One region of the Glutamicibacter arilaitensis Re117 genome, then DNA from elsewhere that is predicted to be linked to it. Evidence: riboswitches for the same ligand, from Rfam matches in the RefSeq annotation. Region 1 holds a riboswitch; each other region holds the start of a gene.
What was found. Region 1 has a riboswitch for S-adenosylmethionine ahead of AARI_RS01735 (ABC transporter substrate-binding protein). Riboswitches for the same ligand answer to the same signal wherever they lie in the genome.
Positions count from the first base shown of each region.

Region 1 (7,713 bases):
GTGGCTGGATGCATTCCCATGATGATTTTCGCTGTTGTGGATTTTCCGGAGCCGGATTCACCGACCAGCGAGAACGTGGTGCCTCGCTGCACTTCGAAACTGACGCCAGAAAGAACCTGGTGCTCGTTGCTGCCTTTGCCGAAGACCTTGCCGAGTCCCTCCACTGTGATCGCGATGTCGTCTGAGGTTGAAGGTTGCTGCCGGTCCTGATGTGCATAGGCCTGATCGAGCAGTGCCTTGGTGTACGGTTCAGTGCTCTGTGCAACCAGCGCCGGAACGCTGCGATCTTCGAGGACCCTCCCCGAATTCATGACCAGTACCCGGTCTGCGATGTCAGTCGCAACAGCCAGATCGTGAGTTACGAAGAGTACAGTGGTTCCCTTCTTCCGGGCCAGCGATACGAAAACTTCCAAAACCGTGCGCTGGACGGTGACGTCCAAGGCGCTGGTGGGTTCATCCGCAATGAGCAGTTGAGGATTCAACGCGAAGGCAATGGCAATCAATACACGTTGCTTCAGCCCGCCAGAAAGCTCGTGCGGAAATTGATCCAGCCGGCTTTCCGCCCGGTCGATGCCAACGCTCTGCATCAGTTCGATTGCCTTAGAGCGCCATTGGGCCTTTGGCACTGAGCGTGACGGATGCAAACGGAATACTTCGATGATCTGGGAGCCAATGGTCTTCACGGGATCCAGCGAGGCGCCCGGGTCCTGCGGGACCAAGCCGATTCCGGCACCACGAATGGCACGCCAGTCGGACAAAGAAAGATTGGTGACTTCAGTACCGCCGAAACGCACGCTTCCCTGGACCTCCGTCCCCTGTGGCAATAGGCCAATCAGGGTCTTGGTCAGCGTTGATTTGCCCGAGCCGGATTCACCGACAATGGCAACGATTTGTCCCGCTGGAATTTCCAAGTTGATGCTGTCAGCAGCTACGGTGCCTTGGGCATACTGGACTGTTAAGTCCTCTATGCGGATCACCGCAGAAGAAGCGTTGCTGGTTGCGTTCATGGTCTTGTCCGTTCATCGAAGAGTAGAGCTAGAAGCGGAATGCCTTGTTGATGGCACGTCCCAGTACGGCTGTCAGCATGACCGCCGACACGATGACCAATCCCGGCAATGTCGTCAGCCACCAAGCCACCGAAAGGTACTGGCGGCCTTCGGAAATCAGCAGTCCCCATTCAGGGGTTGGCGGTGGCGACCCGAAGCCGAGGAACCCTAAACCGGAGATCGCAAGAATTGCAGCACCCAGATCCACAGCTAGCAAGGACAGCACCGGACCGACGATATGCGGGATGATGTGCCGACGCAGCACCGTGAAGTACTTCCCGCCACTCATTAACGCTGCCTGCACGAAATCTCGAGAGCGGACCCTCAGCACCTCTGTGCGCACGAGGCGTGCGAATGCAGCGATCGAGGCGATGCCTACACCCAGGCCCAAGGACAGCGGTCCAGGTTCAGTCGCGGTGACCAGAATCAGCGCAATGAGGAAGGCCGGAACTGCCAGGACAATATCGACAAATCGCATTGCCACGGTATCTGCGAAACGTCCAGCAGTGCCCGCCAGCAGACCGAGGATCGACCCGACAACGCTTCCAACCAAGCACGCCAGGCCCGCGGTCAGCAGCGTCTGGCGCGTTCCGTAGACAACTCGGCTGTAGATGTCACGCCCCAGATGGTCGGTTCCAAACAGGTGATCCGCGGATGGCGCTAGCAGCTTGTCAGCCGGCACACCAGTAATCGGGTCGTGGCCCGTAAAGAGCGATGGAAGAAAAGCCCACGCCACAAATACGGCCAGCGGAATGAGAACCCACCAGGCGGCAAACCAGCGTGCTGCTGGATTTCCTATTTTGGTTGCAGGCTTGGTTGAAGCCATCGGCTGGACATCACTGGCCACCGATCCAACGTGTTCGGTTATGAGACTCATTAGTCCTACTTTCCTTACGCAACAAGCGAGCGGGTTGCGCCGCTTGTTGACGTGACGATGCGTGGATCGAGCTGCGGGTGGATGAGATCAACGAGCAAGTTGACTGCGGTGAAAACGACCGCGGTCAGCAGCACCAATCCCTGGACCAGTGGAATGTCCTGCGCCGTCACTGACTGCAAGATCAGCTGGCCTAATCCCGCGCGGGAAAACACGGTCTCGGTGATGACGGAACCAGCGAGCAAGGCACCAATGGTGATACCGGCAATGGATAGCGCGGCCGGGGCCGCGTTCTTCAAGGTGTGCCGGTAGAAGATCCATGCTTCGCTTGCGCCTTTGGCGCGCAAAACTTCAATAAACGGTTGCCTATTCACTTCCTGCACGCTCTTGATCAGGACCTGGGCAATCGGAGCGCTCAGGTGCACGGCCAACACGAAGATTGGCACCGCCAACGACATGAACGATCCATCCGGGAACAGCGACATCACGCCGAGCTGCACGGCCAACAGCTGCAAGAGCAGCAGCCCCAACCAGAAAACAGGTATCGAAACCATCAAAGGTGGCAGGTTCAGCAGCGCCTTGCGCAACTTCCCGCCTCTGGCTAGGCTCGCAGCCGACGCGATGATCAGGGCGAATACCACTGAAAGAACGAATGCACTGCCAGCCAGAATCAAGGTTGATCCAGCGACTTCCCCGATGCGCGTTGCCACTTCCGAACCATTGGATAACGAATATCCAAGATCCCCGCGAAGCAGCCCGAGCAACTGCGAGAAGTACTGCACGAAGAGCGGCTGGTCGTATCCGTAGTATGCCTTCATCTGGGCAATGGTGGCCGGATCCGCCGCCGAGTCAGTGCTCAGGAAGATCGTGACCGGGTCATTCGGCAAGGATTGCACGGCAATGAAAACCGCTGTGTAGGCAAGCCAGATGACCAGAAGCGCCTGTCCCAGTCGTTTTACGATGTAAGTGCCCATGGATTTGGTTCCTAGCCTTCGCTCTTCCAAGCACCTTGGAAGATGGGCGCGGTACCGGAAGTGAACTCGACGTTCGCCGAGCTATTGGCGCCATAGACCTGGACTTCGTCCCAAAGAACCAGCGTCAGGGCCTTGTCCAGCACCAGGGCACGCTGTTCTTCTTCGACCAGCTTCAGGTGTTCCTCATCGGTGGTCGCCGACTGCTCTTTGGTGAAAAGCTTGTTCAGTTCAGGATCAGCGCGAAGGGTCTGGTTGTTGTTCGCAGGTGCATAGACCGGGCCCAGTCCGCCGTACGCAAACTGGCGAGTTCCGTAGAACTCCACCTTGTCGTCGACAAGTGCGTTGGTCAGGAAAGTATTGTCCGCCGCGCGGTTGATCAGCTGGACGCCGATCTCGCGCCATTGCTGCTCAATCAGTTCGAACGCTGGCTTGATGACTACGGAGTTATTGGAGGTGGAAACCGTGACTTCCAGCTTCTTCCCGTCCTTCTCCCGAATGCCATCTGCGCCCGGCTTCCATCCGGCCTCGTCCAATAACTGCTTGGCCTTTTCCGGGTTATAGGCCAATTCTGCTGACAGGTCTACAAACCCTGGTGCCTTGTGGTTGAGGATCGATCCCGAAATGACATAGCTATCCGAGAGAACGGTGTCTTTGATGGCCTGGCGGTCGATTGCAACCTGGAGTGCCTGGCGGACTTTGACGTCTTCCAGCTTTCCCGAGCCAATGCGCACGGCCGCGTGGTTGGTGGTCAGGTCCACCCCTTCGGCGGCATAAACCTTGCCGCCGCTGGAGGCCAGCACCTGTTCGTCTACCGGCTGCAATCCTCGGACGAGATCCACCTGCCCGGACTGGGCGGCGCCGGCACGGCTAGCGACCTCTGGAAGGTACTTGATAACCAGGGTATCCAGGTAGGCATCGCCCTGGTTCGGGGCAGTTTCTGGCGCCCAGGCGTAGTCATCCCGGCTGCTGAAAACGACTTCTTCATCAGGCTTTTCCGATTCGAAGACGAATGGGCCGGAGCCAACAATCTTGGAGATCGAAGACTGCGCGGCATTGTCCAGTTCAAGGGTCTTCGGGGACACCAAACCAGCAGTTACGGAGGAAGTCGATCTAAGGAAATTGGCATCTGGCCGCTTGAGCGTAACCTTTACCTTGTTGTCCCCTACGACCTCTGCCGACTTATAGGCAGCAAAGTCAACGTTTGGCGCAATCTGGGCAGACTTGATTCCCTTTCCAAGGGCGTCCAGGTTCAGCTTCACAGCCTCAGCATCCAGCGTGGAGCCGTCTGAGAAAGTGACACCGTCGCGAATGGTGAAGGTGAACTCCGTCTGGTCTTCATTGGCTTCGAATTCGCTGGCGATCCAGCCAACCAGTTTGCCGGCTTCCACATCGTAGTAGGTCAGGCGATCAAGCACTGAGTTCAGAACATTCGCTTTCTCATAGAAGCGTGCTGCCTGAGTCTGCCAATTGTTGATAGGGGTAACTTCAGCGAAGGTGAAGGTGCCACCTTCAACCGGAGTCTCTGGATCGGCTGCTGCTTGCGCTGCGCCAGTCTTAGTGGCGTTGCCTCCGCACGCGGTGAGCGACAAGCCCAGAACGGCAAGAATCGCAGTGGTCTTCAGTCCAAAATGTGCTGTACGCATGATTTCAAATGTCCTCTCGGTTGGTGACCCGAGGATTACGCCTAGATTCGCTGCACGTTCTGCCATGATTTGGGGGAATACTCTTGGCGAGTTTCTCCCTGCAGACCGTCGTGAAAATTAGCAATCTCCATCGGTCCCGGCCTTAGCACCGCTCCCGTTTACGGGTGGTTGCTGCGACTTCAACGAGCCAGGTCTCTCGGTCGCTCTGGATGGGGTGTCCGGCTGTACCGGCCGAACAATTCAAGTCTGCAACCCGTGAATTCAGCAGACAAGCGTTACGTAAGACAGCGGTCATGAAGTCACACAACGCATCCTGAAATGCCCGATGTTCGTCATATTGGGCGTAATGCACCGTCACAAGTCCAAGGGTTAAGCATCTTGACGGAAAATCCTTGACACTGCCAGCCTCGGCGGAGAAAATGTGCCATCTGGAGCGCGAAGCGGCTCGGCACCTGTCGGTGCCGAGCCGCTTCGCGCTCGCCGATCCGCACGGCGCAATGGCAGTTCCGTCAGGAACCGGAGACCGGGGTGAGCACTCCCTGGACCAGCGGATCCTCGGTCGTGGCCAGGTACTCCTGCAGCCGCGGATCGGAGAATGCTTCCACCAGCTTCTGCGCATCGGCGCTCTTGGCGTACTCCGCGCCCATGACCAGGCGGGAGGCGAAGGTCTTGGGCGGCTCGGGGAACAAGATCCCCTGTTCGCGGTCGACCTTGCCCGCATCGAACTGGGAGACGTAGCCGATCGCCACACCGACGTCGTCGAGCATGCGCGGCATCGCCAGCAGGTCGGCTTCCTTCAATTCGAAGCCCCGGGGGTTATCGATGACATCGGGGATCTTCGCGGTGCGCGGTTCGATGTCAGGGTCCAGGCCGAGCAGGCCCTCGCGTTGCAGCAGCCACAGCGCCTGGCCCTGGTTGGCCACATCATTGGGCAACAGCAGCGAGGCGCCACGCGGGATGTCCTCGACCGAGTCGTAATGGTTCGAATAGAGCCCGAAACCCCACTGGAAGAGCTCCACCGTGGGTTCCAGCTCGACCCCGGCAGCCTCAGCGGACTGCTTCATGTACCACTGGTGCTCGAAAATCGTGGCATCGAATTGGCCGCTGGCCACCGCCTGGTTGGCCTGGATCGGATCCTGCAGCCCGACCTTCTCGATTTCGATGCCGTAGTCCGGCGCGATCTGCTGCGCCACGAAATCCAGGATCTTCTCCTCCCCGGCCATGGCCGGTTCGAAGTGGACGGTGAACTTCGTCTGGTTTCCGGCGGCCGAAGCGGCGGCAGGGGCGGAGCGCTGCTGGCCCAGCAGCACGCCGAGGATGAGGGCGGCCACGGCCGCGAGAGCGGCGATGGTCCAGGGAAGGGCATTGCGGTTCTTGCGCAGCGTGAAGCCGTGGTCGTGCCCGGTGTGCGGTGTAGTCATGGTCTCGCTCGTTCGTTCGTCGTTGGTGTTCAGGGACGCGCCAGGGCGCGGGCGATGCGGTCGCCGAGGAATTGGACAATTTGCACGGTCAGGATCAGCACCACGATGGTCGCCAGCATGACGTTCATGTCGAAGCGCTGGTAGCCGTAGGTCACGGCGAGATAGCCGATGCCCCCGGCCCCGATGGTCCCGGCGATGGCCGAATACTCGATCATCGAGATGGTGTTCAGCGTGATGGCCGAAGCCAGGGCCGGCAGCGCCTCGCGGATCTGCGTGGTGCCGATGATCTGCGCGGCCGAACCGCCGGTCACCAGCCCTACGGCCAGATTGTGCCTCGGCAGGTCGTTCAGCGCGTTCTGCACCAGCCGGGCGAAGAACGGGATGCCGGCAATGGTCATGGGCACGGCGGCCGCGGCAATGCCGATGGTGGTGCCGGTGACCCATTTGGTGAACGGTATGATCGCTGCCATCAGCACCAGGAACGGCAGGGAGCGCCCCATGTTGGCGATCCAGCTGAGCACCGCATGGAGGCGCGCCCTCGGGAAGAGCCCCTGCCGATCGGTGTTGTATAGCGCGATGCCCATCAGTCCTCCGAGGCTGATGACCAGGGCCATGACGATTCCGACCATGGCCCAGGTCTGGCCGTAGGCCGGCAGCATCAACGCGGGCAATTGCTGCCACGGAGTGTCGGTGCCCACGGCTGCGCTTTCAAATGGGATTCTCATGCGTTGGCCTCCACCAGTTCGTGATTGTTGCGGGCCAGGCTGCCCGGGTCGGCCTGCAGGCCCCACCCGTCCAGCAACCGGAGCAGGTCCTGAGGGGTCGCGCCCTGCACGCCCAAGCGCACTCGGCCCAAGGTCCCCTCATGGTGCGCCTCGACGGCGCCGCCAAGCAGGGCCACCGCGATCCCGTGCTCGATGCCCAGGCGGGAGATCCAGCCGGGATCGACCCGGTCCTTGCGGTAGGCCACCGTCACGGCATAGTCGAAGCCTGCCGGCAGTTCCTCGGACCGCAGCGGCAGCAGCTTCTCCCCGGTCGCCGAGCCAGGCGAGGCCACCAGCTCATGCAGGGCTCCGTGCTCGGCAATGCGCCCGCTGGCCAGCTGGGCGACCTCGTCGGCCACATGCCGCACCACATCCATCTCATGGGTGATCAGGATGATGGACAGGCCCAGGTCGCTGCGCAGCGAATCCAGCAGCCCCAGCACCTGGTGCGTGGATTCGGGATCCAGGCCCGAGGTGGCTTCGTCGGAGAGCAGCAGCCGCGGCCGCAGGGCCAGGGCCCGGGCGATGCCGACGCGTTGCCGCTGGCCGCCGGAGAGCTGCCCGGGATAGGCGTCCGCCTTCTCCAGCAGCCCGACCCGGTCCAGCAGCTGGGCCACCCGCTGCTGCATTTCGTGGTGGACCACCCCGAGGTTCCGCAGCGGAAGTGCCACGTTCTCGGCGACGCTCAGCCGGCTCAGCAGGGCCGAGTTCTGGAAGATCGTGCCGATGGCGCGGCGTTCGGCGCGCAGCGCCCTGCCCGAGAGCGCGCCGAGGTCCTTGCCGTCGATGAGGATCTGCCCGCTGCTGGGCTTCTCCAGCAGCGAGATGCAATGGGACAGGGTCGATTTGCCGGCCCCGGAAGGGCCGACCACTGCCGTGATCGAGCCTTCCGGCACCGACAGGTCGATCCCCTTGAGCACTTCGATGCGCCCCTGCGCGGTGTCATAGTGCTTGTGCAGATCCTTGATCTCAATCATGTGCTGCGTGCTCC
Region 1 is NC_014550.1:279,243-286,955, reverse strand. Features, by position in the region: gene AARI_RS01750 (ABC transporter ATP-binding protein) at 1-1,007, opposite strand, end outside; gene AARI_RS01745 (ABC transporter permease) at 1,036-1,923, opposite strand; gene AARI_RS01740 (ABC transporter permease) at 1,938-2,894, opposite strand; gene AARI_RS01735 (ABC transporter substrate-binding protein) at 2,906-4,537, opposite strand; SAM riboswitch class I at 4,662-4,753, opposite strand; gene AARI_RS01730 (MetQ/NlpA family ABC transporter substrate-binding protein) at 5,047-5,958, opposite strand; gene AARI_RS01725 (methionine ABC transporter permease) at 5,988-6,683, opposite strand; gene AARI_RS01720 (methionine ABC transporter ATP-binding protein) at 6,680-7,699, opposite strand.

Region 2 (7,713 bases), 750 kb from region 1:
GGGAAGTGATCTGGGAATTGAACGTCAAACCAGAACAGCTTCCGCCGCATTCAGGATCCGCGGACCAATCTTGCGCATGAGCTTGCCCATCTTCGGGTTGTCGGTGCGCGAGAGGGTATCCGAAAGCCGTTCCAAACTCATCAACCCCAGCCAGATCTTCGCACGGCAGGCCTCATCCGGACTCGGCGCAATCAAGTCCACCATTTCCAGTCCATGCCACAGGCTCAGGTATGCGGTGTTAAGCGCAGGATCCCACGCCGCGGCCAGATCCCAGTCCAGAATGCCAATCAGTTCTTCGCCAACCCAGTGCATATTGTGCCCGGCCAGATCTCCGTGTACTAGTGCCGCGGGCACCTGTGCCAACTCATCAAGCTGTGCCCACAGGCTTCTGGCCGCCGGGCGCAGTTCATCGGGCAGGGCGTCGTAGCACTGCTGCTGGCGTTCTTCGGTCCATGGGCCGCGGAAGGCAAATGGCGTGGCCAGGTGATCGCTGATGGGTTCCAACGGAATCTCGGCCAAGTCCTTCACTACCTTGCCCAGAACTTGCGGATCTCCATAGTGCGGTTCGTGGGCACTGCCTGGAATGAATGACATCGCCACCGTACTCAAGCCATCAACGCTCAGGATCTGAGAGGTGGCCACCGGGATCTGGTAATCCAACTGGCTTTCGAGACGGTCCAGAAGGTCCAAGGTGCGGGGCATCTGCTCGGTGGCTTGCGGCGTGCGTGCCATGCGAATGGCTGCCTGCGGGTTGGCAATGATCACCTTGTGGAACTGTCCGCCCTCGTTTACTGCCGCGTCATCCCATGAGAGATCGGGGCAAAGCTGGCGGGCAATCTGCAATTCTTCTTTGGTGGCAGGTCGGCTCACTGGCACTCTTCTCATGTAGCTCGCTGGCGGTCTTGATCTCAGGCTATCGCAGGTTTGCCACGCGCTTCCTCAGTACGCGCACAGCCAGATCAGCCTATGATCGAAAACGTGAACGCTGAACAAATTGAGCAGAAGGCAACCCGCAAGACCTTCGGGTTTGAGATCGTCTTGGTACTTGCGCTGTCCTTGGGGCAAAGCGCGGTCTACTCGCTGCTCAGCTTTGCGGACAAAGTCACCCGGGCTCCATTGCGCGAGCAGACAACGTCGCTGAATAACCAGCTGAGCACCCGGGAATTCTTTGACTTCTCCTACCAGCTGCTGGACATCATCTTTGCCCTGGTTCCAGTGGTGCTGGCGTTGTATCTGATGAAGCGCACTACCGGGAGAACCATCCGCGATATCGGTTTCGATATACGCAAGCCGGGCAAGGACGCGCTGCTTGGAGCAGGACTGTTCTTGGCCATGGGCGTAGGCACGCTGGGAGTCTATGCCGCGGGGCGGGCTTTGGGCATCACGACGGCACTGTCTGCAGCGAACTTGGGAGATTATTGGTGGAGCGTGCCGGTGCTTCTGCTCTCGGCCGTACGCCATGCGGTGCTCGAAGAAGTCCTGATGCTCGGATTCCTGTTCACCTATACCAGGAAATTGAAAATGGGCCCGTGGTCCATCATCATCCTTTCCGCTGTCATCCGCGGCAGCTACCACCTGTACCAAGGTGCAGGTCCGATGATCGGCAACATGCTCATGGGCGTGGTGTTCGGCTGGATCTACCAGAAGTACGGGCGGGTCATGCCGCTGGTCATTGCGCACTTCCTGCTCGATGCCATCGGGTTCGTCGGCTATGCATTGATTGGGCCGGCCATCGGAATCGGCCAATAGTGCCGTTATGCTGGGCTGATGCAGATTACCGAGCTGAGCGAGAAATACCTCCACCAAGCTGTTGACTTGTGGGAAACCACCGGGCTGACTCGTCCGTGGAATGATCCGCTCGCTGACGCTCGACGGGCTTTGCGCGAACCCACCTCTACGGTGCTGGCCATGATCGAAAATGATCAGGTTGTGGGCACTGCGATGACTGGCCATGACGGGCACCGCGGTTGGCTCTACTACGTTGCGGTGGATCCGCGCAGGCAGGGCAATGGCCTGGGCAGGTCCTTGGTGGATGCGGCCAGCCGGTGGCTGCGAGAACGGGCAGTGCCCAAGGTGCAGCTCATGGTCCGCAGCGAAAACGCTAGCGTCATCGATTTCTATGAACCCCTGGGCTTTGAAGACCAGCAGGTCGTTGTCTTGGGCCGGCGTCTGGACCAGTCTGAGGCAAGAGCCGGAAAAGAATGAAGGCGGGGACGCCATTGTCCCCGCCTTCGTGAGTTCATTTTTGAACTTCTTACAGCACCACGGTGCCGGACTCGGTTTCAAAGGTTACCGACATGATGCCCGGAGTGCCATTCGGAGCTTCATATTGCATGGTGACAGCTCCCAAATTGACGTTCTGCGGCTGGCCGAGCCAATCCAGCACCCGTTCGCGCGAACCGGCGATGGCTATCTCGCTGATGGCACCAACCGGTTCAAGCGACTTGGACGGATGCAGGTCCTCAGTACCGTCATCCCATGAGATCAGGTATGGGCACTGCGGGTCGGCGATCAGGCCCTTGATGCCAATTTGCTGCCAGGTCAGTTCGCGGCCATCAGGGAACTTGCGGTTGCCAGGCACTGACTTGCGGCCCAGGCGGTCTTCGGCGCTGGATAGATCCTCCACCGAGACGCACCAGCCCATCCAGCCACCGCCGAGTTCCGAGCGGGCGCGAACAGCCTGTCCGAAGGGTGCCTTGTCGCTGGCCGGGTGGTTCAGCACCTCGACTACTTCCAAGTACTGGCCGTGCTTGAGCGGGAAGATGACATTGCGTGTTCCGAATCGTGGATGCACGCCACCCTTGACGAACTCCAAGCCGAGCGACTCGGAGATTCTTTGCGCGGTTGGCATCAGCCCATCAGGGCCGCATGCATAACTTACGTGATCTAGCCTCATCATGTGCCCATCATGGCAACATGTGATGACAGTCTCTACTTAGGCAACCCTAAGCGGGGTGAATGCTATCGAATAGTCTGCGGAAAAGTCCTCAAAAATACGGAATATGACCGATTGAGTCCAAGATCAAGCGCCTGCATTGCAAAGATCTTCGGTTCTCGGGCAAACTGGATGCAGGTCATGAGTCCCAGTAACAAGCCCCGGCTTACTGGGCGGCAACCCTCCACCGCGGTGGGGTGCCCCGGGTGAAGACCTGGCCCTTGAATGCGCAAGGCATCAAGGACAAGCGCGGGTTACCCCTGGAAGTTCTCTCGATACGGTGCTTCCTGTCGGTGTCTTTTCAGTGGCGTACCCCCATAGTCATGAAACGCTATTTGGAGGAAACCATGAGCAGCAACTGGTCATTTGAAACCCGTCAGATCCACTCCGGCCAGACCCCGGATCCGACAACTGGAGCACGAGCTCTCCCTATTTTCCAGACCACTTCTTTCGTCTTCCCTAGCGCCAAGAGCGCTGCTGCGCGATTCGCGCTGCAAGAATTGGAGCCGATCTACACGCGTATCGGAAACCCGACGACCGACGCAGTGGAAACCCGCATTGCCGACCTTGAAGGCGGTGTCGGAGCACTGCTGCTCTCATCGGGACAGGCAGCAACCACCTTCGCCATCTTGAACTTGGCCGAAGCCGGCGACCACCTGGTTGCCAGCCCAAGCCTTTACGGCGGAACGCAGAACCTGCTCAAGCACACCCTGAAACGCCTGGGCATCGAGGTCACCTTCGTCTCTGATCCGGATAACCTCGATGAATGGCGTGCCGCCGTCCGCCCGAACACCAAGGCATTCTTCGGAGAGAGCATCTCCAATCCGCGTCAGGATGTCCTGAATATCGAGGACATTTCGGCCATCGCCCACGAAGCCGGCGTGCCGCTGCTGGTGGACAACACCCTGGCCACCCCGTACCTGATCCGCCCGATTGAGTGGGGCGCGGATATCGTGATCCACTCGGCTACCAAATTCCTTGGCGGCCACGGAAATGCCATCGCAGGCGTCATCGTGGATTCGGGCAAATTCGACTTCGGCAAGGATGCGGAACGCTTCCCAGGATTCAACACCCCGGATGAGTCCTACAACGGCCTGGTCTTCGCCCGCGACCTGGGTGTCAATGGCATCCTGGGCGCGAATCTGGCCTACATCCTCAAGGCCCGTGTGCAGCTGCTGCGCGACTTGGGCGCCTCGGTTGCACCGTTCAATGCTTTCCTGATCGCCCAGGGGCTGGAAACCTTGTCGCTGCGCATTGAGCGCCACGGCCAGAACGCCGTCGAGGTTGCCAACTGGCTCGAAGCCCGCGGCGAAGTGCGCAAGGTTGCTTACGCAGGCCTGAAGTCCTCGCCTTGGTACGAGCGTGCGCAGAAGTACAGCGACCAGGGCGCTGGCTCGGTCATCGCCTTCGAATTGGAAGGCGGCTCAGAAGCAGGCCAGGCCTTCGTCGACGCGCTGGTGCTGCACTCCAACGTGGCGAATATCGGCGACGTGCGCTCCTTGGTCATCCACCCGGCCTCCACGACCCACGCGCAGCTTTCCGAGGCCGAGCAGGTTGCCGCTGGCGTCAGCCCGGGACTGGTGCGCCTGAGCGTTGGGCTGGAGAACATCAAGGACATTCTGGCCGATTTGGAACTGGGCTTCGCAGCTGTCGGCGCCCTTGAGAACAAGGAACTGCAGGAAACTCTCTAGGCATGGCATCCATTGTGACTACTGAAGATACTCTTCGCGCCGAAGAGCTCGCTGGCGGACAAGACGGCATTTTGCGTCGTAGTTCCGTGGGGGAGCACCGCTTTGAATTTGGCGGATACCTTCCCGAGGTGGAGCTGGGCTTTGAAACCTGGGGAACCCTTGCTGCCGACGGTTCCAACGCGGTACTGGTGATGCATGCACTGACCGGTGACGCGCACGTTGCCCAAGGCGATTCGCAAAGCGACGGCTGGTGGGAAGGTTTCGTGGGCCCTGGCGCCACGATTGACACCAATGAGTACTTCGTCGTGTCCATCAACATGGTGGGCGGTTGCAATGGATCCACCGGCCCGGCGTCCCTGGATGAGCAAGCCGTGCCCTACGGTTCGCGCTTCCCGTTCGTGACCATCAAGGACTCGGTGCGCCTCGAAGCGCGTCTGGCCAAGCAGCTGGGAATTGATTCCTGGCATGCGGTCATCGGTGGTTCGATGGGCGGGGCGCGTGCTCTGGAGTACGCGGTGCAGTTCCCGCAGCAGGTGAAGAATCTGGTGGTGATGGCATCCAGCGCGCAGGCAACTGCCGAGCAAATCGCCTTCGCCCAGGTGCAGACCCAGTCCATCCGCTTGGATCCGCACTTCTGCAATGGCGATTACTACGGCAATGAGGCCCGCCCGGACGCTGGTCTGGGTTTGGCCCGCCGCCTGGCCCACATCACCTATCGTTCTGAAGCCGAGCTCGAAACCCGTTTCTCGCGCAACCCGCAAGAAGGCGAGAAGCCAACGGGCCAGCTCGACGGAGCGCGTGGGCGTTACCAGGTGGAAAGCTATTTGGATCACCAAGCCAGCAAGCTGGTGAATCGCTTTGATGCCAACAGCTATCTCGTGCTCACCGAAGCGCTGATGAGCCACGATGTGGCTCGCGGCCATGAATCCTTGGAAGCTGCGTTGGCCCGCTTGGCGAAAGTCAACGTGGTAGTTGCAGCGGTGACCAGTGACCGCCTGTACTTCCCAGTGCAGTCGGTGAAACTGGCTTCGTCGCTGGCCAAGCCGAAGCCTGTGCACTACATTGATTCGCCCATCGGACATGATGGCTTCCTGACCGATGCCAAGCAGCTCGATGGAGTCCTTCGGACGTTGGTATTCGGAGACTGATCATCGGCCGCGTAGCCGTATCGCTTGTAAAGCCAGAAGCAGTTCCACCAGTTATCGGTGGAACTGCTTCTGGCTTTTACTAGCTAATTTGCGCTGTCGCCTGCACCGAGGGAATCATTGGGCATGGTGTTCGCAAATGGTGCAGCCGAAGGACGTTTCGCGGTGATGCCATCGCCGGAGGACTGGTGGCGCAAACGGCGCAATACCCACGGCGCCAGATGCTCGCGTGCCCACTGCAGATCTTCCTTGCGGGCTTCTCGCCAGCTGCGCTGCTCGACAACCGGGGCGATTTCGGTATCCAGCTGATGCGGGACATTCAGCGAGTCCAAGGCCATGGCGGCAATGCGCTGGTGGCCGATAGGGGAGAAGTGCAGGCGGTCCGGTGCCCACATCTGGGACTGGTGCAGCTCCTGCAGAGCCCACATATCCGCAACGATGGCGTCATGGCGTGCGGCTACGGTGCGCACGTTTTCGTTGTAGATTGCCACCTTGCCGCGGATGCTTCCAAGGACCGGGGTATCGCGGATATCGGGTCCGGTGAACAGCAGGAGCGTGGCGCCGGTGGAGGTGAGCTTGGCTACCGCGTTATCGAGGATGTCGGCAATCTTGTCGGGGTCGCCGCCAGGGCGCAGTACGTCGTTGCCGCCGGCGCAGAGGGAGATCAGATCAGGCTTCAGCTCAATGCAAGGATCAAGCTGCTCGGAAACGATTTGCCCGATGAGCCGCCCACGAATCGCGAGATTGGCATATGCGAAGTCCGGAACCGTGCTGCTCAGTTCATGTGCCAAGCGATCGGCCCAGCCAAGATGCCGGCCAACGTTTGCGGGATCCGGGTCCCCAATGCCTTCGGTGAAGGAGTCTCCGATGGCGACATAGCGGCGCCATGGATGGGCTGGGGTTTCTAGGGATTCTGTTGATTCAGGAGAAAATTCGTTTGGCACGAATCTATTGTTACCAATGGGTAACTTCTAGTCAATCATTCTCAAGGATGATTCCTGGGGCTGCTGCGCTACTCACTCAGCGCGTCCCGGCGAGCCTGCAAGTACTCATCGCGGGTAATGACTCCACGCGAGTGCAGGGATTCAAGTTCGGATAGCTTATCTTCAAGGGATTTTTTCGGTGCAAGCATGGCTGAATTGGCCGCCCTTGCCATCAGTTCGGTTTCCATCGTGAGTGGATCGAAGCCGGCACTCTTGGCCTTGCGGTAGTTTCGGACGCTGACGAAGATGATGAATCCGAGGACGGCCACAAAAAGGATGCCAAACAGGGGAAGTCCGATGGAAAATACAGTGTCTGCGCTCTCGTAGGGCGACGACGTGTTTCCAAGGTCGGATTCGATATATCCGAATTCTTCGATATACCCGAAGTCTTCGAGATCCTCGGGTGCAAGCCCGGGCAGTGCGATGCGGTATTCAATTTTTCCCATGGAGCTTTTCTCTCAATCGGACTTCGTCGCGTCCGGTGCGGGCGCGTTTCCAGTGGCCGTGATGCCATGGGATTAGCTAAGCATGAAAAGTTCAAAAAACTAGGGAATTTTTGAAGATTTATTATTTTGTAACATGTCACCTTATAAATGTGTGATCCTCCAACAAATTTTGTGACGAGGAGTGAATACTACATCGCGCCCGCTTGTGTCACCCTATTGACACAAGTCGGTGATATTGCTTGTATTGGTCTAGTGGTACAAGCGGAAAGCTGCCTGCCTTCCCAATCTCGAAGGGAACGACGATGAGTAATCTATTGCCGATTATCGTGATCGTTGGAATCGGAATTGTCCTTGTCGCGTTGACTCGACGCGGAGTGCTTTCGCAACGACGCGCACACCTCACGCTGCAATCCAGGGAAGCCTCGGGACCTGATAGGGAATTGGTGCTTCGAATACTCCGGGCAATCAGGACCCGCAATCTCACTGCAGTCGGAGCAGCAGTTCTTGGCGTTG
Region 2 is NC_014550.1:1,030,475-1,038,187, forward strand. Features, by position in the region: gene AARI_RS05170 (phosphotransferase) at 1-28, opposite strand, end outside; gene AARI_RS05175 (phosphotransferase family protein) at 25-870, opposite strand; gene AARI_RS05180 (CPBP family intramembrane glutamic endopeptidase) at 967-1,749, shown strand; gene AARI_RS05185 (GNAT family acetyltransferase) at 1,768-2,205, shown strand; gene AARI_RS05190 (VOC family protein) at 2,255-2,899, opposite strand; SAM riboswitch class IV at 3,073-3,191, shown strand; gene AARI_RS05195 (bifunctional o-acetylhomoserine/o-acetylserine sulfhydrylase) at 3,283-4,626, shown strand; gene metX (homoserine O-acetyltransferase MetX) at 4,629-5,774, shown strand; gene AARI_RS05205 (SGNH/GDSL hydrolase family protein) at 5,858-6,715, opposite strand; gene AARI_RS05210 (SHOCT domain-containing protein) at 6,784-7,200, opposite strand; gene AARI_RS05215 (hypothetical protein) at 7,503-7,713, shown strand, end outside.
Region 2: it holds a riboswitch for S-adenosylmethionine, as region 1 does, so the genes downstream of both, AARI_RS05195 (bifunctional o-acetylhomoserine/o-acetylserine sulfhydrylase) here and AARI_RS01735 (ABC transporter substrate-binding protein) in region 1, are expected to answer to the same signal.

Region 3 (7,713 bases), 360 kb from region 1:
GAGCTGGGGCGGATGATTACCCGGGCGGGCTATGCGGTGGCTACCGGCGGTGGGCCTGGCGCAATGGAAGCGGCCAATGCTGGAGCGTGGTTGGCTGACTATGAACCAGAGGACATCACTACGGCGTTGCGGATGCTGGCCGAGGCGCCGGATGCGATCCACCAGCGTACCGGTTGGGCAAGAACTGCGTTGATGGTCAAAGAACGCTTCCCCAGCCAGCGCCAGTCCCTTGGCGTGCCGACCTGGTTTTACGGTCATGAGCCGCCGAACCTGTTCGCCACCGGGATTGCCAAGTTCTTCACCAATTCCATTCGCGAAGCTATTTTGCTGGAGCAATCCAATGGAGGGCTGGTTGTCCTGCCGGGGGCCGCTGGCACGGTGCAGGAAATCTTCCAGGACGCCTGCGAAAACTATTACGCCACTGGGGCCCGAGTGGTGCCGATGGTGCTCATTGGCAAGGACTACTGGACCAAGGACCTGCCGGCGTGGCCGTTGCTGCAAGCACTGGCCAAGGAGCGGGTCATGGAGCAGAAGATCGCGCTAGTGGATACGGCCGAAGAAGCCATGGCGTTCATCGAATCCATGACGACGCTGCGCCGGCGCACCCGGCATCCACAGGGCAGCTGAATCAGGCATGGAAAATGCCGGTACAGGCGAAGCTGTACCGGCATGCGCAAGGTGTCGGGCCGCTAGCTGACGCTGACGTCGAAGATCAGGCCCAAGCAATAGGTGACGGCAGCCGCTCCCCAGCCGATGGCCAGCTGGCGCAGGCCTCGTTTGAATGGGGACGCGCCGGAGAGCAAGCCGACGATGCCGCCGGTAATCATCAAGGCGATGCCAACCAGCACCACGGAGATGATGACTGCGCTCAGGCCGGATAGGCCGAAGATATAAGGCAGGATCGGCACAATAGCGCCGGACGCAAAAAGGAAGAACGAGGTAGTGGCCGCTCCGGTCGCCGATCCCAGCTCTTCATGTTCTTTTTCAAGTTCTGCGCTGCGGCCTTCTGGGTTCAACGAGAAGCCGGGATTGCAGTCACAGGTGAACATGCCCATGCGTTCGGCCGCACGGTGCTCGGCATCCTCATCGCTCATTCCTCGGGCCTTGTAGATCAGCAGCAGCTCGTTGGCATCGAGGTCCAGGTTCGGGGCTGCAGTGAGCGTGACCTGGGTTGGGCGCGAAGCGGTCAGCAGCTCGCGCTGGGAACGTACTGAGACGTATTCGCCAGCGGCCATGGACAGCGCACCGGCCAGCAAACCAGCAACGCCGGAGAACAGCACGAAGGTTGCCGAGACACCGGTGGCGCCGATACCCATGATCAGCGCCAGGTTGGAAACCAGCCCATCGTTGGCACCGAAGACCGCGGCGCGGAAGTTGCCTGAAAGACGTGCGCGGCCAGCGGTAGCCAGCGCACGGACTACTTCCTCGTGGACCTGTTCGTCGGCTGCCATCTGTGCGGTGGCATCCTTGTCATCACGGTAGGGGGAGCTGCTTTCCGAGCGCTGGGCCATGGCCAGCACGAACACCGAGCCCAAGTGCAGTGCCAGGAAACGCAGCATGGTGCGGCGCAAGGATGGACGAACGTCTTTGACGTGTCCGCCGAGCTTGGTCCGCCAGTGTTCTTCGTGGCGTGTTTCGGCTTCGGCCAGGCCTAAGAGGATCTGCCGTTCCTGCCCGGTTTTCTTCTCCGCGAGGGCACGGTAGATGGCCCCTTCGGCGATTTCGTCGGCGAGGTATTGCCGCCATCGCTTAATCTGAGTTTTGCTTGGTTCGCTTGCTGAGTGCTGTGACATCGTGAAGATGACTCTCCTAGTACATGGAGTTTCCCAATGAAACCCGTGGGTCGGATCAGCTACCCAGTTTAGTCAGGGCTCCGTTGCTTGGGAATTTGGCAAGGCTAAAAGCAAATTTCTTGCCTGCAGGATCTGCGATTGCTGGCACTACGAGCAGCAAATTTGATGTTTCCGGGTCGAAGATCGGCCGTCTCACGCCCCGGGCAAGGAGTCGTTCAAGCCGCAGCGGATCCGCTACATATCGGATATGCCAGTGGCCTTCGGCTTTGAACTGCACCTGTCCGGTCTGGCGGTCGATGATTGGCAGGATTGGATACGTCATGGGGCTGCATCTCTCTGGCGAGCTCTTGCCCGTGCAACTGTTGATGCGCGGACCGCTTCCTCATCCGAACCACCCATGAACTTGGGGTTGGTGTGCGGCCAGTCGGAGCTTGGCGCCGCATCTCGTGAAGCAACAATTCTGATGCTACTGCCGGGGTGGGGACTTGAAGAAGTCATGGGGCGAAATATGACTGCCGCTTCGCTGCTGGAACCAGATGCAGTCGGCACACCAGGCCATCGAGCTGTTCACGACTCATAGGCAGTTCCCTAGGCATCTTCGGTGGGGTGAACGGGGCAGAATGAATGCCGATAGAGATCACCGCGTGTTTACCATTGGTAAACTTGCTCCGCAGGCCTTGAAACCGAAATGGATTGGGCTTTGCCGCTATGAGAATCGTCGATGGAGCCAAACGATGAAAACCTTGCCAGTTGAACCAACCGGTGCAGCGATCAATATTGGCGCGCGGCTGCGCGGGGTGCGCCAAACCCAGCGCATGACCATTGACCAAGTCGCCGAGCTTTCGGGACTGACCAAGGGCTTCCTCTCACGCGTCGAGCGCGACCTGACCAGCCCGTCGGTCTCGACCCTCTTGCGGCTGTGCGAAGTACTGAGCATTGAAGTCGGTACGCTCTTTGAAGTTCCGGAAACCAAACTTGTGCGACTGGAGCAGGCTCCTCGCGTTTCCCTCGGCGGTGATGGCATCACGGAGCAGCTGGTTACGCCTCGCAGCGAAAAGCGGGTGCAGATGATCCGTGCCGAGATCGCGCCGAAGGGCACCGGCGAAGCGGAACTGTATTCGGTGGATTGCGAGCTGGAAGTGCTGCATGTGATTGGCGGCAGGTTCGTGCTCGTATTACCTGATCAACGAGTGGAACTCGAAGCTGGCGACACTATAACTTTCCCCGGCCGTGAGCCGCACAGCTGGGAGAACGAGTCCGACCAGACCGCCGTGGTTACCTGGACGCTGATTCTCTAGTTGTCCGTCTCCAGCTTCTGTTCTGGAGGTGGGACAGTCCCTGCGCAGCCTTGCGTTGGCTGGTGGGCCGGCAAACCGCGTATTCTAGAAGCATTGCGTTGATTTGGGCGCTGGGATCGATAAGTGATGGGAGAGGTGTGAAAACACGGGAACCGACCACAACGCATGACCAATTGCGCAGCATCAGCTGGTGGGCTTCGATACTTTTCGGTGTCCTTGTCGGCACCACCCTGACCTGGATCCGCACCCAGCGCAATTTCTTTTTCATCGGCGCTGCGATTCTGGCGATCGTGATCGTGACCATCGGGGTGCGCACGATTCGCCGCCGCGCACGCTTCCCACTGATGGCCCAAGCGCATACCTCGTGGGTCTATATGTTGTGGACCGGGGTCTTGCTGATCTTGGCTGGACCAGTTCAGCTGGTGTACGTAGCCGATGATCTTTCTGAACTGACTATCAAGTCACTGATCATGTCCGCAGGTTTTTGCCTAGGTATCCATGAGGTCGATCGTGCGCTGGTTAAAGCCAGCAAGAAGCACTCTGACGAGAGCTGATCATCTTCATTGGGCGAAATAGCCTGAAATATAGTCAAAACTCCAAGACTTTGGCACCACGCGCTGGAAGTGCTTGCCCAGCAGAATCGTAGTTCTGCCAGCTGAACGCCAAGAACATAGTTGAAGCGAACGCCGCCACCCAATCCCGGGTGGCGGCGTTCTACATTTCTCCTGGATTCTTGTGGCGGAGGAAGCCTGATCTTGACGTGATCCAGCAGACAAAATAGCATAATAGAAAACTGAAGTTTCGTATTAGACAACTCTGGCTTTTGTGCTGTTGTGTCTTGGGGAGGAAGTTGCGATGAAGGAAATCCGTATCGAGGAAAATGGTCGTCTAGGGCCCATCAATGCTGCGATGATTCCGCGCTATGCAGGAGGCGGCACCTATGCCCGGCTTCCACGACTGGACCAAGTGGAGAAAGCCGACATCAAGATTGTCGGAGTGCCGTTTGATACCGGTGTTTCCTATCGTCCCGGTGCCCGCTTTGGTGCCAACCACGTACGTGAATCCTCGCGCCTGATCCGCCCCTACAACCCGGCGACAGATACCTCGCCGTTTGCGCAGAGCCAGGTGGCTGACGCAGGGGACATGGCGGTTAACCCGTTCAATATCAATGAGGCCATTGAAACCATTGAACACGAGGCACTGGAACTGACCAGCGATGGCTCCACCCTCGTCACCGTTGGTGGCGACCACACCATCGCGCTGCCCTTGCTGCGTGCCGCTTCGCAGCGCGCTGGAGCACCAGTTGCCATGCTGCACTTCGATGCGCACCTGGATACGTGGGATACCTACTTCGGCGCTGAATATACGCACGGCACTCCGTTCCGCCGTGCTGTTGAAGAAGGCATTTTGGACACCGAAGCAATCTGCCATGTCGGCACCCGCGGTCCGCTATACGGCAAAAAAGACTTGGAAGATGACAAGCGTTTCGGCTTTGGCATCGTGACCAGCTCCGATGTCTACTACCAGGGCGTACGTGAAATCGTGGACAAACTGCGCGATCGCATTGGCAATCGCCCACTGTACATTTCGGTGGACATCGACGTGCTTGACCCGGCTCACGCCCCGGGCACCGGCACCCCGGAAGCCGGCGGCATCACCAGCCGCGAATTGCTTGAAATCCTGCGCGGTTTGCGTGGGCTGAACATCGTTGGTGCAGATATCGTTGAAGTCGCTCCGGCCTATGACCATGCAGAGCTGACCGGTGTGGCGGCCTCGCATGTCACCTATGATTTGATCAGCCTGATCAGCGACTTCCGTGCCAGTAAGGGAATGAATAGCTAATGAATGAGCAACCTCAACGCAATGGCGGGGACCTGGTCATCGAGACCCTCACCGCACTCGGTGCTAAAACCGTGTTCGGCATCCCCGGGCAGCACGCCTTGGGCCTCTTCGATGCGCTCTCGCGCTCAAGTTTGGATTTCATCTCCTCGCGCGTCGAGAACAACTCGGCGTTTGCCGCCGATGGCTACTCCCGCGCGACTGGCGAAGTAGGTGTCCTGTTCCTGTCCACCGGCCCCGGCGCATTGACCTCGCTGGCGGGTTTGCAGGAGGCCTATGCCACCGGTGTGCCCATGGTCGTCATCGCCAGCCAGATTCCATTGGACGGCTTGGGTGCTCGGCGCAAGGGCATGCTGCACCAGCTCGATGACCAGAAGGCCTCGGCCGCCAACGTCACCAAGTTCCAGCAGACCGTGCATCACGCTTCGGGGATCCCCTCGGCTATCCAGGACGCGTGGGCACGCGCGATCACCGTGCCGATGGGACCAGTCTGGGTTGAGGTGCCACAGGATGTCCTGCTCGCCCCGGTCATGGTTCCTCCGGTACAAGATGCTCTGGCCGAAGCCTATCCGCACCCGCCGCGTGAAGAATTGATTCGTGAGGCCATGCGCTGGCTAGCCGATGCCAAGCGGCCAGCGATCATCGCTGGCGGCGGGGTACGCCGTGCTGGCGCCCAAGCGGAACTGCTGGCCGTGGCCGAGGAACTGCAGGCTCCAGTGCTGTGCAGCCCTGGCGGCAACGGAGCCTTCAGCTGGGACCACGAACTGTCCCTGCAATCCTGGGCTGAAGACCGCTTTGTCTCGGAAGTCATGGAAGACGCCGACGTGCTGATGGTGATCGGTTCGGCTCTGGGCGAGGTGACGAGTAATTACTTCACGCTCGAACCGCGTGGCAAGATGATTCAGATTGATGCCGAACCGCGTGTCCTGGAATCCAATACCCCGGCCTTGGGCATCCGTGCTGATGCACGCGAAGCGCTGAAATTCTTGGATGAAGAGATGCGCGCGACCGGCTTCAAGGCCCAGGCTTCCTGGCATGGGCAAACCCCACAGCAGGTAGTAGCCCAAACGCTGGCAAAGGTGCAGGGCCGCCTGGATGCGCAGGACTTGGCCAAGGAACGGAAATTCATGGCGGACATCCGTGCCGCTGTTCCTTCCGAAATGCAGACCTTCTGGGATATGACCATCGCTGCCTACTGGGGATGGAGCTGCTGGGACGCCAAGGACGGTGAGTTCCACTCCGCCCAGGGCGCTGGTGGCCTAGGCTTCGGATTCCCCGCCGCAATCGGTGGGGCCATCGGTTCCAAGCAGCGCGTGCTGGCCGTCAGCGGGGACGGTTCGTCGATGTACTCCATCGCCGAACTGGCCACCGCCAAGCAGCATCAGGCGCCGGTCACATGGCTGATCGTTGATGATGGCGGATATGGCATCCTGCGCGAATACATGGAAGGCGCCTTCGGGAAGGCGACTGCCACCGAGCTTGCCCGTCCGGATTTCGTGGCGCTGGCACAATCCTTTGGCATCCCTGCTCAAGCCGTCGAGCCAGAAGACATCGGAACCGCGCTCGCCGAGGCCCTGAAGTCTGATGGGCCGAACGTCATTGTGGTGCGCACGCTGCTGAAGATGTTTGCGCCAACCCACTTGTAAAACAGCCAAGCACGAAAGCGGCCTCGGATCTGTTGCTCTGATGAACAATGAATCCGGGGCCGTTGTGGTTATTGGAAAAGCGAACAGTTCCTATCAGTGGGTGAAGTGGAATACCACGCCGAAGAGTACTGTCGAAACGCCCAAGCTAATGCCGATGAGCAGTGGCTCCCAGTCCAAGGACTGTGCTGCCAACATCACTGCGAAGGAAACAAAAAGCAGAACTGCTCCGATTCCTCCCAGGATCACCCCTCCGCCTCCATGATGCCGCACTGCGGAGTGTGCGGTCCGGTGAAATAGTGGTTCCATGTCGCCATAGTACGTCCGAAAGTAGCCAAAGCCGAGAGCTAGGGCGAACTACTTTGCTATTGTCAGACTTGTTGGCTTAGATGCTGGCCCGCAGCTGATGAATTTGTTCGGCGGCGGCTGCTAGCGAAGGGTAGTTGGCGCCTGGTCCTTGGGCGATGAACCCTGGACATTGGTGATCTGCCAGGCCCGGTTGTCCGTAGGACAGTCCGCGGAAGGTCCCCTTGGCCATGCGTATCAAGTGCGCTCCGGCAGCCACATCCCAAACCTTGGTATCGAACCCGATGCTGGCATCGCACCACCCAGCGGCAACATGGGCTAGTTCCAAGGCTGCGCAGACCTTGCGCCGCACGGTGGCGAAGTCCTGGATCCATTGGCCAAAGATCTTCATCGACAGCTCACCGTCTTTGAGCATGGATTCGGCACCCGGATAATCTGTCATCAGATTGGCCCGGGATTGTTCCGGGCGAGCACTTGGTTCAAGGCGCCGTTCGTTGAGGAATGCGGCAGTGGAGTTAGCGGTGAATTCTTCGCCAGAGATCGGGTCAAGGACTACCGCAGCGAGCAGTTGACCATCGACGGCCGCTGCAATGGAGATGCAGAAGAATGCCACGCCGTGAACGAAATTGCTGGTGCCATCGATCGGATCAACGATCCACTGCACTTTTCCGGATGCGGGCAGTCCTTGATCTCCGGAGACCTGTTCTTCGCCCAGTACCCACGAATCCGGTTGAGCGGACAGCAAGGAGGCGGTGATCAGTTGCTGGCTGCGCCGATCGATGTCGGTGACCAGATCGTGAGCGTTGCTCTTATGCTCTGCCTGGACATTTGCAC
Region 3 is NC_014550.1:641,106-648,818, forward strand. Features, by position in the region: gene AARI_RS03400 (LOG family protein) at 1-627, shown strand, start outside; gene AARI_RS03405 (VIT1/CCC1 transporter family protein) at 690-1,793, opposite strand; gene AARI_RS03410 (hypothetical protein) at 1,849-2,115, opposite strand; SAM riboswitch class IV at 2,132-2,245, opposite strand; gene AARI_RS03415 (cupin domain-containing protein) at 2,528-3,091, shown strand; gene AARI_RS03420 (hypothetical protein) at 3,229-3,645, shown strand; gene speB (agmatinase) at 3,947-4,933, shown strand; gene AARI_RS03430 (thiamine pyrophosphate-binding protein) at 4,933-6,576, shown strand; gene AARI_RS19550 (hypothetical protein) at 6,670-6,822, opposite strand; gene AARI_RS03435 (inositol monophosphatase family protein) at 6,959-7,713, opposite strand, start outside.
Region 3: it holds a riboswitch for S-adenosylmethionine, as region 1 does, so the genes downstream of both, AARI_RS03410 (hypothetical protein) here and AARI_RS01735 (ABC transporter substrate-binding protein) in region 1, are expected to answer to the same signal.

Region 4 (7,713 bases), 1.0 Mb from region 1:
GCACCGCGTGCCCATGCTGGAACTGGAAGTCGCCGACTGGCAGCGCGTGATCGATACCAACCTCACCAGCGCCTTCTTAGTAGGCCGAGAAGTCGCACGTGGCATGGTAGAACGCGGCGAAGGCAAGATCATCAACATCTGTTCGGTGCAAACCGACCTGGCCCGACCCACCATCTCCGCCTACACCGCGGCCAAGGGCGGACTGCGCAATCTCACCCGCGCCATGACCGCAGAATGGGCCGGAGCAGGACTTCAGATCAACGGCATCGCACCGGGCTATATCCACACCGAAATGACGCAGAATCTGGTGGATGACGAGAAATTCAACTCCTGGATCCTGGGCCGCACCCCGGCTGGCCGTTGGGGAACCGTCGAGGACCTGGCAGGCCCAGCAGTGTGGTTGGCCTCGGGTGGATCGAACTACGTGAACGGGCAAACCATTTTCATCGACGGAGGCATGAGCGTTGTCGTCTAGCACCCTGTCCAACATGACCTTGGCCGTCGTGGCGCACGCGGCCGGGGACCTGCGCATCGAGCAGATCGAGCTGCCAGCACCGGCAACAAATGAGGCACGCATCGCCATCGCGTACGGCGGCATCTGCGGATCGGACCTGCACTACTGGAGCCACGGCGCCGCCGGGGAATCCATCCTCAAAGCACCGATGATTCTCGGACACGAGATCGTGGGAACTGTCATTGAAGCCGCCGCCGATGGCAGTGGTCCGCCAGCCGGAACCAAAGTTGCGGTGCACCCTGCAACACCAGGGGAGACCGGGGAACCTTATCCGGAGGCCTGCCCGAACCTTTCACCGGGATGCACCTACCTGGGCTCGGCTGCCCGCTACCCGCATACCGAGGGCGCCTTTGCGCGCGAGGTGAATCTGCCCTCCCGGATGCTTCGCGAACTGCCTGCCGGACTGTCGCTGCGCGACGCTGCGCTGGCCGAGCCAGCCGCAGTGGCTTGGCATGCGGTATCGCGAGCCGGCGAGGTTGCCGCCAAGAAGGCGTTGGTCATTGGCGCTGGCCCGATCGGAGCGCTGGCCGTGGCCGTGCTCAAGCGTGCCGGAGCCGAGGAAATCATCGCGGTGGACATGCACGATAAGCCGCTGGAAATTGCCAAGGAACTGGGTGCCACATCCACCTTGCGTGCCGATGACCAGGATGCAATTGCCAAGGTGAACGCCGATGTGGTGATCGAGGCCAGCGGCAATTACCGCGGATTGGCCTCGGCGGTGCGCGGTGCTGTGCGCGGCGGGCGCGTGGTCATGGTCGGGTTGCTGCCTTCGGGAGAGCAACCTGCACTGATTTCCCTGGCGATTACCCGCGAGCTGGAACTTGCCGGGTCCTTCCGCTTCAACGGCGAAATCGACCAGGTGCTTGCTGCCCTGGCCGATGGCTCATTGCAGATTTCCGCGGCGGTAACCCACGAATTCCCGGTGGCCGAGGGCCTCGAAGCCTTTGAAACAGCCAAGAATTCTTCGAAGTCCGGCAAGGTCTTGCTGAACTTCCTCGGGTAGTAGCCCGCCTTTACCGCAAGTGCGCCGCCGCAGCCCCCGAAGCCAGGGCCCGCGGCGGCTACTTGGTTGGTTTAGCGGACGTTAATTGGCCGCTGCAATGCTCACCGCGGTACGCACCGGTACCGGGTTGGCGAACAAATCCAGCACGGGGCAGTGGGCGTCCACTGCCTGGCGCAGCTCCTCATAGCGTTCGGCCGATTCCGGGCCGGCAATCTGGATGTCCAGATCCACAGAGGAGAAGCCCGGACGGATGGCCTTGTCGATGCCGAACAGGCCGCGGACATCGAGGTGGCCATTGGCCACAATCTTCACGTCGTCCACCTGGATGCCAAGGTTCTGGGCATACAAGCGGTAGACCACGACCTGGCAGGAAATGAGTGCGCCCAGCGCGTATTCCACTGGGCTGGCGGCCACGTCGTTGCCACCCAATGCGGCAGGCTCATCGACCTGGAAGGAATGCTTGCCGGACACAATGTTGCTGGCTACCGAATCGAAGCCCTCGCCTTCGACGGTGAACGTCAGCTTGGCGCTTTGCGGGGCGGCTGAAATGCGTTTGCCCCAGCCATGGCCTGCTTCTTGCAGGCGCTGGGCGCGGTCCTCGGAAATGCTGAGGGTAGATGCTGCGTTAGTCATGGGAATTAATCCCCTTTCTGGCGCAAGGGGCGCCATCGCTTACGCACCTTGGCGGTCAAGATGCGTCGAATCTTCACCTGGGGCACCCCGCACAATGACGAAGGAGGGTTGCCGTCCACTCAGCCAGGGCTCAAGCAGTGGAACTCGTGATTCAATGGTTCTTTTCTACCGGCCACGTTGCCTGTGAGTAAAGGGCGGGGTAACTTTTCTTCACTAAGCATCTTGTCGGGGAGCTGGCTAAGATGGAATTTAGCTTTCGGGTGCCCACTGCACGAACAACGAACGGCGAGTATGGAATTCCAGCTGACACTTTCTGCGGCCCAGACACTGGTGACCGAATCCGAATACGACTTGGGTCAGTTCCTGTGCGATTCCGGAAAAGTGCAGATTGCCAACCGGGACATGCAACCCGGCTCCACCCGCATCTCGGCAGTGGTGCTGCGCGATTCGGTGATGGCCCAGCTGGAAATCCACGGGGGCAATATCAGCTTCAGCAGCTTCTGCGGGAAGCATCCAGGTGTGCAGTCTTGCGAGGATGTCGCCGCCTTGCTCATCGAGGTGACTACCGAAGAGGACCAAGGCTTCTACGTTTCTGATTCCGGGGTGGACCCCCACGCGTGGAAACGCAACAGCAAGCCGCAGTGGGAACACACTTTGGACCGCCTGCTTCCAACTATTGTTGATGAGCCGCTGGCAGCCGAAGAACCACTGGGGCTGATCCTCAAGGTGGTCAGTGAACCACGCTACGGCGGCGAGGACGCGCTGACCTTGCAGGCGCGTCCGGCCCGCCAAGGCACCAAGAGCCCGTGGATCCAGACCGGGGTCAGCTGGCGCAGTGTGGCCTTCGACGCGCGATTTTCCAAGAAGCAGCGCCGTGCGCTGGTTGAACTGGACCGGCTGCGCGAGCACGTAGAACAAGATACCTACCGCCATTCCTGGGATCCCAAGGACTGGATCTCGCTGATGAACCTGCCCGGCCAGGACCTGCTGGATGCCTTTGAATCCCTGCGCGAAGCCGGGGTGCAGATCGTCAACGGCGGTTCAGCGGCCAAAGTGCCAGTAGAGTTCAGCGAGCAGCCAGCCCTGGCCCATGTGGATTTGCGGCGCGGTGAATATGGGCTGGTCATGGAAGGCAAACTGCATGGACCAAGCGCAGAGCATACCTACCTGCTGCCGATAGGCAACCCTCCGACCTTGCTGGCCTATGCCTCCAGCCCCTTGCCGAAGTCCAAGCAAATCGGTTTGGCACTCTTTGCTGAACCGGTGACGAAGGAACTGGCGACGTTTATTGAATCCGGAGCGCAAACCGTTCCGCAGCAAAGCATCGAACTTTTTGAACAACAGCATCTGGACCGGTTGCGCCTAATGGCACCGTTGAAAAGCGAAGATGAAAGCTACCCGATTCCGGTTCCAGCACGTCCTAGCCTCAAGGTCTGGTTGGAGAGCATCCAAACTCCACTAACCGTGCGCTATTCGTGGGAATACACCAGCAAGGGACCGCGCCAGCGTGCAGTCGAAAAGGAGATCGCCGATTCGGTCCAGGATAAGCTCGGTGCCCAGGCTTCCTTGGGCCAACTGACTTCTTCGGGTATTTTCCCGTCCAAGGAATTCACCACCTCCGAGTCCATCGACTTCTTGGTCTACGTCTTGCCACTGCTGGCTGAGCATCCCGATGTGGTCATTGATGAGCAGAACAGGCTCCCGAAGTACCGGATCAATCATGAGCCAGCCACCGTCAGTGTTGAAGCTGGGGAAAGCACCGGAGACTGGTTCGACCTGTCGGTGGAAGTGCTTATCGATGAAATCAAGGTTCCGTTCGCCCAGTTGCTGGAGGCCTTGACCAAGCAAGACGAATACCTCATCTTGGATGACCTGACGGTCATCCCGATTGCTGGTGCCGACTTCACTCAGCTGCGCCAGCTGATCACGGAAGCCGGGGAACTGGGCACGGTCCAAGGCGAAACAATTCGCATCCATAAGTTGAGCATCGACTGGTGGCAGGAACTGGTTGATCTGGGAATTATTGAAGCCCAGCACAACCAGTGGCTGCAGACCATGAAAGAGCTGGACGGCAACGAACAGATGCAGCCGGTCGAGCTAGCGGAGTCCTTCAACGCCCAGCTGCGTCCTTATCAGAGCCAGGGCCTGTCGTGGCTGAACTTCCTGCGCGTCCACGGTCTGGGCGGTGTGCTGGCCGACGACATGGGGTTGGGCAAGACAGTTCAGCTTCTGGCTTGCCTTGAACAAGCCCGGGTTGAAGATCCAGCGCAGAAGTTCTTGGTGCTGGCCCCGACCTCGGTGGTGGGCAACTGGATCAATGAAGCGCAGCGCTTTGCGCCTCAGATGAGCGTCACCGGCATAACCTCGACGGCTAAGAAGAGCGGACAGAGCATCACCGAGCAGATCGGCGACGTCCAGCTGGTCGTCACCAGCTATACGATCTTCCGCCTGGCCTACGAAGATTTTGAAGCCGCCGGTTTCAGCGTGATGATCATGGATGAGGCGCAGCAGCTGAAGAACCACGCTTCCAAGGGCTATAAGCAAGCACGCCAGCTGCCGGTTCCGTGCAAATTCGTGGTCACTGGTACCCCGATGGAAAACAACCTCTTGGAACTGTGGGCGCTGGTCTCGCTGGCAGCACCGGGCCTGCTGGGCGGGGCGAAATCCTTCAAAGATAATTACCAGAAGCCAATTGCCGACGGGGACCAGCAACGGCTTGAACGGTTGAAGAGCCGCCTGCGTCCGTTCGTGCTGCGCCGCACCAAGGAGCAGGTCGTTCCAGAGCTTCCAGCCAAGACAGAACAGGTGCTGGAAGTTGAATTGGAGCCCGGGCATCGCAAGGCTTATGACCGCCGTTTCCAACGGGTACGCCAAGAAGTTCTGGGCTTAGTTGATGACGTGGATTCGAACCGATTCAAGATCCTGCAATCGCTGACCCTGCTGCGCCAGCTTGCCTTGGACCCATCCCTCGTGGGGGAGGGCGATGCCCCGAGCGCGAAGTTGGAAATGCTGCGAGAGCTCATGGCAGATGCGGTCTCTGAAGGGCACAAGATTCTGGTCTTCAGCCAGTTCACCGGCTTCCTCCAAAAGGCTCGCCAGGTCGCTGAGGAGCTGGGTATCGACCACGGGTACCTTGATGGGGCAACCAGTGGAGTAAAGCGAAAGGAACTGATTGATGGCTTCAGCGCAGAGCAGTTCCCGGTCTTCTTCATCTCGCTGAAGTCTGGCGGCTTCGGCATCAACCTGACTTCGGCGGACTATTGCATCTTGCTGGATCCTTGGTGGAACCCGCAGGCTGAGGCGCAGGCTATTGACCGTGCTCATCGCATCGGACAAACGCGTCCGGTTTATGTGTATCGCTTGGTAGCAAAAGACACCATCGAATCCAAGGTGCTGGCGCTGCAAGCCAAGAAGACCCAGCTGTTCAATGATGTCTTGGGAGAGAGCGCGGAGGCAGCGCAGAGCACCTCATTGAACGCGAGCGACTTCTTGGCGCTGATGGAATAAGCGGGCCACGAACTTGAAGTCTTGAAAACCTAAGAGTTTCCTAGATCTGGGTGCTCGAAAGTTCGCTAGAGAATCTCGTCGAAGCTGGTATTCAGACGGTGCAGCAGGTCGCCGAAATTCTTCAATTCGGCAGCTTCCCACTCTTTGAGTTGGCGGCGCAGTTCCTGACGCAGCGTGTTGCCGCTGGTACGCCACTTTTCCTTGGCACGAGTGGTCGCCGAGACCAGCTGGGCGCGGCCATCGGATGGGTCCTGGGTACGGGTGACAAGTTCCAAGGACTCAAGATGCTGCACTAGGCGCGAGACGGTGGCTTTATCCAGGCGCAGCTTTTCTGCCAGGGCTCCTTGTTGCTGTGCCTCGTCACGGATGACAACTGCAAGCAGGCGGTATCCCGGATCCTGCAGATCGGGATGGATGATCTTGGCGCGACGGATCAGCATCTGGCGGGCGCGCAATAAGATGGCCGTGAATTCATCTTCAACGGTCTGCATCAAGTCTTCTTCGTGCATGGAAACCATTCTAAAGTTCAATGTTCTCCAAAGACGATTTTGACGGGCTTGATGCTCAACGCTCCGGGCTCCGGCCATGGATATCCACCCGAGTCAGCGATAGCTCTGCGCTGGCGCCAGGACTCAGTGCAGCACGAAGGCAGGAGGGAGGTCAGCGGTTTCCATGCTATCGATTCAGTCACTGGTAATAGTGGGGTATCTTGCATGATTCACTCGTGCATTTAGATGAATTTCTCATTGCTCAAGCTTGCTGATCTGCGAGGATTTGATCAAGCGCAAATTTGCGCCAGGCAAATTCCATTTCGGAGGACAAATGCTCTGGCTCCCGGGAAACGCGATCTTCAAGAGGATCCAAGCTCTGGTGAAATCGGTGTTATCGGAAGTTGAATTGCGCCATGACTTCCTTGATGATCTGGACAAGCTGTCTGGTGGTGTTAAACGGTGTGGAAGATAGCCATTTAACTTTCTTGACGCTTCAACTAATGGTTGGTAAGTTTAAATCATGAATCAGCGGCCCGATACTCCTCCCGTCTTGTTCCTGAGCCATGGCGCGCCGCCCTTGGCTGACGATCAACGCTGGACCCAGGAACTGGCCGGATGGTCCGACACCTTTGCGAAGCCAAAAGACATTCTGATGATCTCCGCGCACTGGGAAAATGCGCCGGTGTCACTGAGTGCCACTGTCCAGAAGAATGAATTGGTATATGACTTCTGGGGATTTGACCAGAAGTACTACGACGTTCGGTACGACGCCCCCATGGCGCCTGAGCTGGCCAACGAAGTCGAGCGGCTGACTTCGGCCCATGGTCATCACGTGCAGCGCGATGAGTCACGCGGGCTGGACCACGGCGCTTATGTTCCGCTGAAGGAAATGTTCCCGGAGGCCGATGTGCCAGTGGTGCAGATGTCCATGCCAACGCTGGATCCTACAGGGCTCTTCGAGCTGGGCAAGAGCCTGGCGCCTTTGCGCGAGCGGGGAACCTTGATTGTCGGTTCCGGGTTCACCACCCACAATCTGCGCTGGTTCAACCCAGCTGGGGGACCGGATTCAACCCCGCCTTCAGCTTCCAGCGAGTTTGACCACTGGGCCGAGGAGGCTATGGCCCGCGGGGATGTGGACTCCATCCTTGATTACCTACATAAGGCTCCGGCTGCGCGTGAGGCGCACCCGCGATCCGAGCACTGGGCTCCGCTGTACGTCGCCTTGGGCGCGGCCTACGCGTCAGGTGGGATTGATGCCAAAACCGCCATTGATGGCTTCTGGTTCGGTCTATCCAAGCGCTCGTGGACATTGAGCTAATCACCGCCCGAGGGTAGGTGGGATAAGAGGTGCGGCACCGCAAGGTGCCGCACCTCTTGCGTATTAAGCGACCTTGCAGGCGCGGACGATGCAGTTGTTCTAAAAAATTTTTGAGAATTTAAAATGGCAATCCACTGTGGAGTCGATTCGAGAAACACAGAGTCAGTCCAAATCTACGGGTAGATAAATAGCCTGTGAATATGATTTACGTCACCTAAATCCCGTGAGTGCGCTCACTAAGTGACGC
Region 4 is NC_014550.1:3,129,322-3,137,034, reverse strand. Features, by position in the region: gene AARI_RS14985 (SDR family oxidoreductase) at 1-475, shown strand, start outside; gene AARI_RS14980 (L-idonate 5-dehydrogenase) at 489-1,517, shown strand; gene AARI_RS14975 (OsmC family protein) at 1,599-2,150, opposite strand; SAM riboswitch class IV at 2,181-2,302, opposite strand; gene AARI_RS14970 (DEAD/DEAH box helicase) at 2,442-5,657, shown strand; gene AARI_RS14965 (MarR family winged helix-turn-helix transcriptional regulator) at 5,723-6,166, opposite strand; gene AARI_RS14955 (dioxygenase family protein) at 6,669-7,466, shown strand.
Region 4: it holds a riboswitch for S-adenosylmethionine, as region 1 does, so the genes downstream of both, AARI_RS14975 (OsmC family protein) here and AARI_RS01735 (ABC transporter substrate-binding protein) in region 1, are expected to answer to the same signal.